Regions from separate parts of the Geobacillus sp. LEMMY01 genome, predicted to be linked through region 2. Evidence: riboswitches for the same ligand, from Rfam matches in the RefSeq annotation. Region 2 holds a riboswitch; the other holds the start of a gene.
The links. A riboswitch is a leader RNA that binds a small molecule or an ion and turns the genes downstream of it on or off. The one in region 2 is predicted to bind cyclic di-GMP.
Positions count from the first base shown of each region.

Region 1: another riboswitch for cyclic di-GMP. It lies ahead of B1A75_RS17005 (hypothetical protein); the one in region 2 lies ahead of B1A75_RS01010 (hypothetical protein).

Region 1 covers NZ_MVKA01000043.1:4,228-7,635, forward strand. The annotation lists gene tnpA (IS200/IS605 family transposase) at 1-316, opposite strand, end outside; partial or broken gene B1A75_RS19560 (pirin family protein) at 461-550, opposite strand; cyclic di-GMP riboswitch class I at 1,152-1,237, shown strand; gene B1A75_RS17005 (hypothetical protein) at 1,278-2,138, shown strand; gene merR (mercury resistance transcriptional regulator MerR) at 2,380-2,808, opposite strand; gene merA (mercury(II) reductase) at 3,013-3,408, opposite strand, start outside.
Region 2 covers NZ_MVKA01000001.1:202,219-205,626, forward strand. The annotation lists gene B1A75_RS01005 (bifunctional 2',3'-cyclic-nucleotide 2'-phosphodiesterase/3'-nucleotidase) at 1-419, opposite strand, end outside; gene B1A75_RS01010 (hypothetical protein) at 927-1,646, opposite strand; cyclic di-GMP riboswitch class I at 1,673-1,755, opposite strand; gene B1A75_RS01015 (hypothetical protein) at 1,853-2,317, opposite strand; gene B1A75_RS01020 (hypothetical protein) at 2,399-2,893, opposite strand; gene tnpC (IS66 family transposase) at 3,172-3,408, opposite strand, start outside.

The sequences.
Region 1 (3,408 bases), on a different contig from region 2:
GTGTCCAAAGACTCTGCAGATGAGACAAGTGTTGAAATTCTTCCCTTAATCGTCGGGAAGTCACTCCTTTCACTTTTGCCATAATGTCTGATGGAGAATCAGAAGGGAGACAATTCAAGAACAAATGACAATGATCAGGCATCACTTCCATCGCAAGGATGATCCAATCATTCTCTCGGCAAATTTCTTCTACTAACTGCTTGAATCGTTCTCCCACTTTGCCTACCAGCACTTTCCTTCGATACCTTGGACAGAAAACAAAATGATAATTGATAAGAGATACAGTTGTTTTTGTTGTTCGATATTCTTGTTTCATATTATTCATTGTATCAGTTTCGCTATTATACCGCAACAATTGAAAATAAAAATGGTTGCTCTAAGCCATCCCATTAAGGGATTACCGAGCAACACCGTCTTTCATCCCACGATGAAAACCGTGAGCTTTCAGCCGGCTTTTTCTGTAATACTCGCCAAACGAAAAGCTATGGTATGTTTTCAGCCAGCCATAATCGGCATGATATCGGGACGACGCCCGGTCGATGCGGATCATCTTGTTCCTCTCCTTCATTTATCGAAATAGAGCACCAAGAGCATGCTGCTTTGATACGGCGATCGCCATAGCGATCATAGTCATGTGATATATACGATGCGCATCATGAAAAATCTAGAAGGTTGGTGATTTAAGAGGAAAGGCTGCTCTCCAACAGTGTTTCTCAAATTGAAAAACCTTGCAACACCATAACTTCCTTCCTTACGATTTCTCACAAACCGAGCGAATCGGTTGTTTTTCACCAGCCTTCTAGAATGCTCGTGATTCAACAGGAAATGCGGTTCAATCATGTCGCTTCTCAAACGGAGAAGCCTTATATATAAATGTTGCTCTTCCCTCCACTCAAGAATCATCGATATTAGGGGAAATGGACGTTTCTCACCGGCCTCCTTGGAGGGCTAGCCAGCATGAAGTTCTACATCAATTTGATTGGTTCTAAAATCTCGAATTCGAGATTATTATATAAAAAACCGTTTTGCCAGTCAACTTTGGAACGGATGAAAAATAGGACAAATGGATGATTTACCTCAGATCGTAGGACAACTTATAGTGAAGATAGATTACCGCCGCATCTTCTCCTGCGAGTCTCCTGCGAGGAGATACGGCGAAAAGGCAAAGCGTTGGAAACAGCGTGGCGCAAAGCTACAGGGGCTACGGCGAAAGACGCTATGCCAGCCAGCTGCCGAACGTATCTTCAATCCATAATTGATGAAGGGAGAAGAAAAGCATGAAGCGAATGCTAGTTGGGTGCCTCGTTGCTACATTGCTGTTTTCATCAGGGTGGGCAACAGCCGAAGCCAAGGGGAAACAACAATCCAAGCCAAAATGGGCCGATAAAAACAAAGACGGCATCCCGGATGATTGGGAACTGAAGTACAAACTCGGTCTAGGGAAAAACGTCGCCAACCAGGACAAAGACCGCGACGGCTTAACCAACCGAGTGGAATACAACCTCCGTCTGAATCCGACGAAAACAGATACGGACAAAGATAAAATATTAGATGGGGACGAAGACACCGACCGCGATGGGCTGACAAACAGCGCCGAGGTAGCGCTCGGCACTAAACCGGAAGATGCCGACAGCGACAACGATCATGTCAAGGACGGAGCAGAGAAGAAAGGAAAAGCCCAACTGGCTAACGTCGTCCAAAAACTTGAGCTACAAATGAAAACCGCGGCTAACCAAACGATTAAAATCGACTATCATTGGTCTGAACGCCATTCCCATTTGCACATTAAAGACCAGACGGGTGAAGTGACAACAAATGATGTCCAGTCGCTCATTAACGACTTGCAAGCATCACCGTCGCTGTCAAACGATGAAGTAATCGCCAAAATCCAAACTCTCTTTTCCCTTGATACCCCGTTCCGCCTTGAACTCGAGTGGAAATACGGAAGCGGCCGGGCGCGGAAACTTTCCGTCAAGCAAGATGAGGACAAAGGAGAAAATGCTGGGCAACCCGGCGATGATCAAGATGACGATGACCAAGGCCATGATCAAGACGGTCATGATCAAAATCACGACCAAGACGATGATGACTACGATGGCGGTAATGTAGGCGACGATGATGGCAACATCAGCGAATAATCGCGTCCTAAGCAGACAAGCAGCTGCCCGAAAGGCCGGGAAACCGGCTAATGAGGGCAGCCGTATTTTTGTTGGAGCTTCCCACCACCTATTTCCTTATCGTCCTTTTTTCTTCCCCCGTTGCCAGTGAAGGACGCACGGGACTGTTGCGGCTAAAATTCCATAGTAAAATAAACACCCGAACCGATCAATAACAAAGCCGTTGCCTATCTCCTCTTTCTTTTAGCAAGTAAACAGTCTCTCATTCTCCATGCCTTCCCTCATCCGAGGGTTCTTCCAGCAATAGGTCAATAATCGGGCAGTTATATAAATTGTCTTCATGAGGGCAACATTCCTTTAACTGCTGGAGCATCGCTTCGATCCGCTTTAAATCGCGAATGTTGGCTTGAATCTCCTCGATCTTTTGCGTAACAAAGCGGTACATGTCTTTGCATCGATCGCGATCCCGATCGACAACGCCAAGCAGTTTATCAATTTCCGCCAAGGTGAATCCGAGCCCTTGCAGCCGCTTAATAAACTGAATTCGCCTGACCGTTTCCTCCGTATACAGGCGATATCCGCCTTCTGTCCGCTCCGTTTCTGGAATAAGCCCCTTCCGTTCGTAATACCGGATCGTTTCTTTATTAACATTGCATTTTTCTGCCAGCTCGCCGATGCGGTAATGTATCACATAATCACCTCATCAAAAAGTATAACCCCCGCACTATAGTACAGGGTCAAGTCAATATTGAAGTTTAGCCCGCATTTCTTCCATGCTTGAGGAGGCGTTCCGCCAAACGGACCGCTCCCCATTAAGCTTAGTCGCAACCGCAACAACAATCGGTTCCAACCCCTTCGTAACACTCCGCGAAACGGCGGCCCCCGTTCGAAGGCTTCATCCCGCGCAGCACGACAGTTTCGAAACGTCTCGGTCAAACGTAAGCGCCGCCAGCTTCAGCCCCTCCGCCATCGTTAAATACGGGGCCAACGTTCGGCGAAGGTCGTCGATCGTTAATCCGAATTGAATCGCCAACGCTGCGGCGTAAATGACCTCGCCGGCATTGTCCGCGACGATGTGGGCGCCTAGCAGCTTGCCCGTATGGGCCTCAGCGACAAGTTTAAACACCCCCGTCGTTTCCCGGTTGACGATGGCGCGCGGCACCGCCTCAAGCGGCAGGACGGACGTTTTCACGTCATACCCGTTTTCTTTCGCCCGCTGCTCGGTCAAACCGACGGTGGCGATGGCCGGATGGGTGAACGTCACCGCCGGAACGACGGCCGTATCCCAGCG
Region 2 (3,408 bases):
AAATCCAAGCCATAGTTGAACTCATGGTTCCCAACCGTCGCCGCATCGTACTTCAACAAATGCAACAGTTTCACCGCTGGATGCACTTCTCCGTCTTGCAACGGCTTCACTTTGGCCACATAGTCGCCAAGCGGCGTTCCTTGAATCAAATCCCCGTTGTCAAACAGAAGTGTATTCGGCTGCTCAGCGCGCGCCTGCTCGATCAAACGCGCCGTCTTCGACAACCCAAACTCATTCGTCGGACTATCTTTGAAATAATCGTAGTTGACGAGATTCATATGTACGTCCGTCGTCTCTAAAATGCGCAGCTTGACGACATCTCGGTCTTCCGCGCCCGCTGCGGTCGGCAACACAGCCGGAGCAAGCAGCCCCAACGCCAACACCACGCTCGCCGCCGCGTATTTCTTCCGTTTTTTCAATGCCCATCCCCCTCACTCAGATCAAATCATTGTCATCTCTATACATATTACCATAAAAGCAACAAAATTTTGATAGAAAAAACAAACAAAAGAAATAGAGGAAATAAACAGACAATATCGAAAGAGATAGAGGAAAGCACAATGTCCTATTCTTGGGGATGGTTGATCTTTTCAATCTTCTTTTCTACATTCATGCTGTATATTATCATTGAAACCGCCGTCCGACGAGCGATTGACAGCTCAACATTAGCAAGAACACATCAAAAAACCGTTGGAAGATAGAAAAAGAAGGAATGACAGTCGACATTAAAGGAGTGACACGCATCGTTAAGAGGAGTAGATAAGGAAGCAGAAAAGCTGTTCAAATAATCCATTATTCGCAAAGAGAATATGCCTTGAAGGACTGTCTTTTCTAAAAGAGTAAGAAAAGAAGCAACCCAAGCAAAAATAGAAGATCACCATTGCAACACAACGAAGAGCGCCCTCCACTGGCGCCCTTCCTTATTTCTATAGCAAATTGAGCAACGCCTTTTTGTTCGCTTGCACTTGGTCGTTCAACGCCTTGACTTTTTCTTTTAACTTCTGAATGTCTGCGTTGTTGACGCCGACTTTCTTTTCAAGAGCGCGAATTTCATTCGTCACCGCCCGCAGCTGGTTGGACAGGGCAATGAGCTGGCCGATGAGGCCATCGATTTGCTCTTGTTTTTCTTCATCGAGTTCCTCTTGGTCTTCACCAACAGGTTGTGGAGAAGTCGGAGACGGCGCCTCCGTTACCGTTTGCCCGCTGGAAGCCGGAGCGGCAGCGTCATTGGCCGCTATGGCTTGTCCGCTCGGAGCGTCAGTTGCCGCTGTGACTTCTGTCGGTTGAGAAGCAGACGGCTCGCCCGTTGGCAACGAATCAGCAGGCGTCGTTTGCGTGTCCGTTGCCGATTCCGCTTCGCTCAATGCTTGAATGCGAGCGGTCACTTTGTCTAGCCGCTCTTCAATTTGGCCTACTTTTTTATGTAACTGCGCCAACTTTTGCGCAAGCCATTTTTGTTGCTTGGACGATTCCTGTTTTTTCTTCGCCTCTGTTTCCTTTTGTTCCGTCTTCTTCTTGACGACGACTTCCACTTTCTTCACCATCGTTTCGCGCTCATGCGCTTTGCCCGCAGGTTTGGCGGCCGCCCACGCCGGAGAGGCGACGAGCATCGACGCCACCAAAATCGGCCATCCTTTCTTCAACATTACCAATTCCTCCTTTATTTTTTGGTAATGGCAGCTGGCTGGCATAGGTTTCCCCTTAGCCCCTGTAGCTTTGTGACGCTAAGTTTCCTTAGCTGTACCTTTCATCATCATTGTACCATGATTTTCTTCGCGAGGAAGTGAGACGAAATGACTATTTTCGACCTTTGAACCATTTCATATATATCTCAAACATTCCTGCTTCACCGTTAAATCCCTAGTTGAAGTTCGTGTACAGTATATTTGCTTTTTGTCACAACTCCCCGGTGCCGCAATGTTTCATGCACTTTCTCATTATACAAGCGAACGTTTTCATTCATGACCTTCCACTCAACCGACCGTTGATGGCAAAACCCATCGATATCATTGTCGAGATGTTTCACATAGCGATAGGGGCCAATGATCCCGATGCTGAGCCACGCTCCATTGCGAACCAACACGATATCCCCTTGTTCCATCGTATGGACAAACGCCCAGATTGCGCCAAGAGCGTTGCCAAGCTTCGCCCCCGAATAATGGTACACGTTGCGCAATCGCTCTCTCCGTTCATCTTTGCTTATGCCGTCTAAATTGCCGATCAGCGGCCAGCCAATCCCTATGACTTGATCGCGAATGAATTCGTCGTACCGCTGAAACCCATGCGGTTTCGTTTTCATTTGAAATACATGCGCCATTTCCAATCCCCCGTTTCCCTTTCAACCTCCGCCTTAGCCACACCGTCCCATCCATCAAAAAGCGACAGGCGCGTAACCACTTCAACTTCTTGCATGCTTCTTAAGAACGGCGGTAATCGCCTCAATCGTTTCTTTGGCGGCATCCGTCAACGCTTCAAATTTAAAGGCAATCGACTGGGCGTTTGGATTGATGGATGGTCCTTCGTTTTGATCTCTGCGAAACGCCGTGATCGCCTCCAAGTCTTGTTTGAGTCCATCGGGAAGCAACGCTCGTTCGAACCTCCAACTGACCATGCAGGGCTCTTTCGCTGTGTAATCGTTGGATCCTTCGTATTGTATAGCCCCGATGCGCTTCTTCCCTTTCTCGGAAGCTGTATCATTCATAAACAACTGCACTGTTTGCTTTGCATGGCCATCACATAAATGCAAGCCTGCTTCCATCGATTTGCTTGCAATGAAATGAAACATGGGTGCAATGGCAAAGCGGTACTCAAGCACCTTCATCTTTTCGTCTCCTTTCTTTTCACGCAATTTTTTGCTACGATTAACTTCAGGCATTGTCAGCATCCTCTCCATCCTCCACTGTTTGGTTATGCGTTCACAACTTCCACAGTAGAGGAAAGGTTAGGAACTGGCAAGCCTTTTTTCTTTGCCTTACGCTCTGCACTTTTCGTTGCAGAACTCTGATTTTTGTTTTGCACTAAACACACAAGATAGTTGTCCAGCTCTTCGTGATAGAATTCATACGCTTCATAGCTTACCTCGTCAATGTTGACTGCTAGTAACTATTCACCCCAGTGCTAGTGTATAAAAAAGCCCAGCACAAATAGGGCATTTCGGTCATAGAAAATGCCCTAGGTAGCGGAAAGAACTCGATCGATCGTTTCGCCTGCCAACAGAAGACATAACGAATCCCACACGTTTTTTTCGTGTTTCGTCAGTGTGGAAACGATGCTTCTTGCGATGCAAAACGACTGCGCGAATGTTTCTTCGCGAAACGTACCCGAAATGTTCTCTTTGACTTTGACCATGCGAAGATCGCGTTCGGCTTGGTTGTTRTCAAAGGGAACATGTACTTCACGTAAGAAACG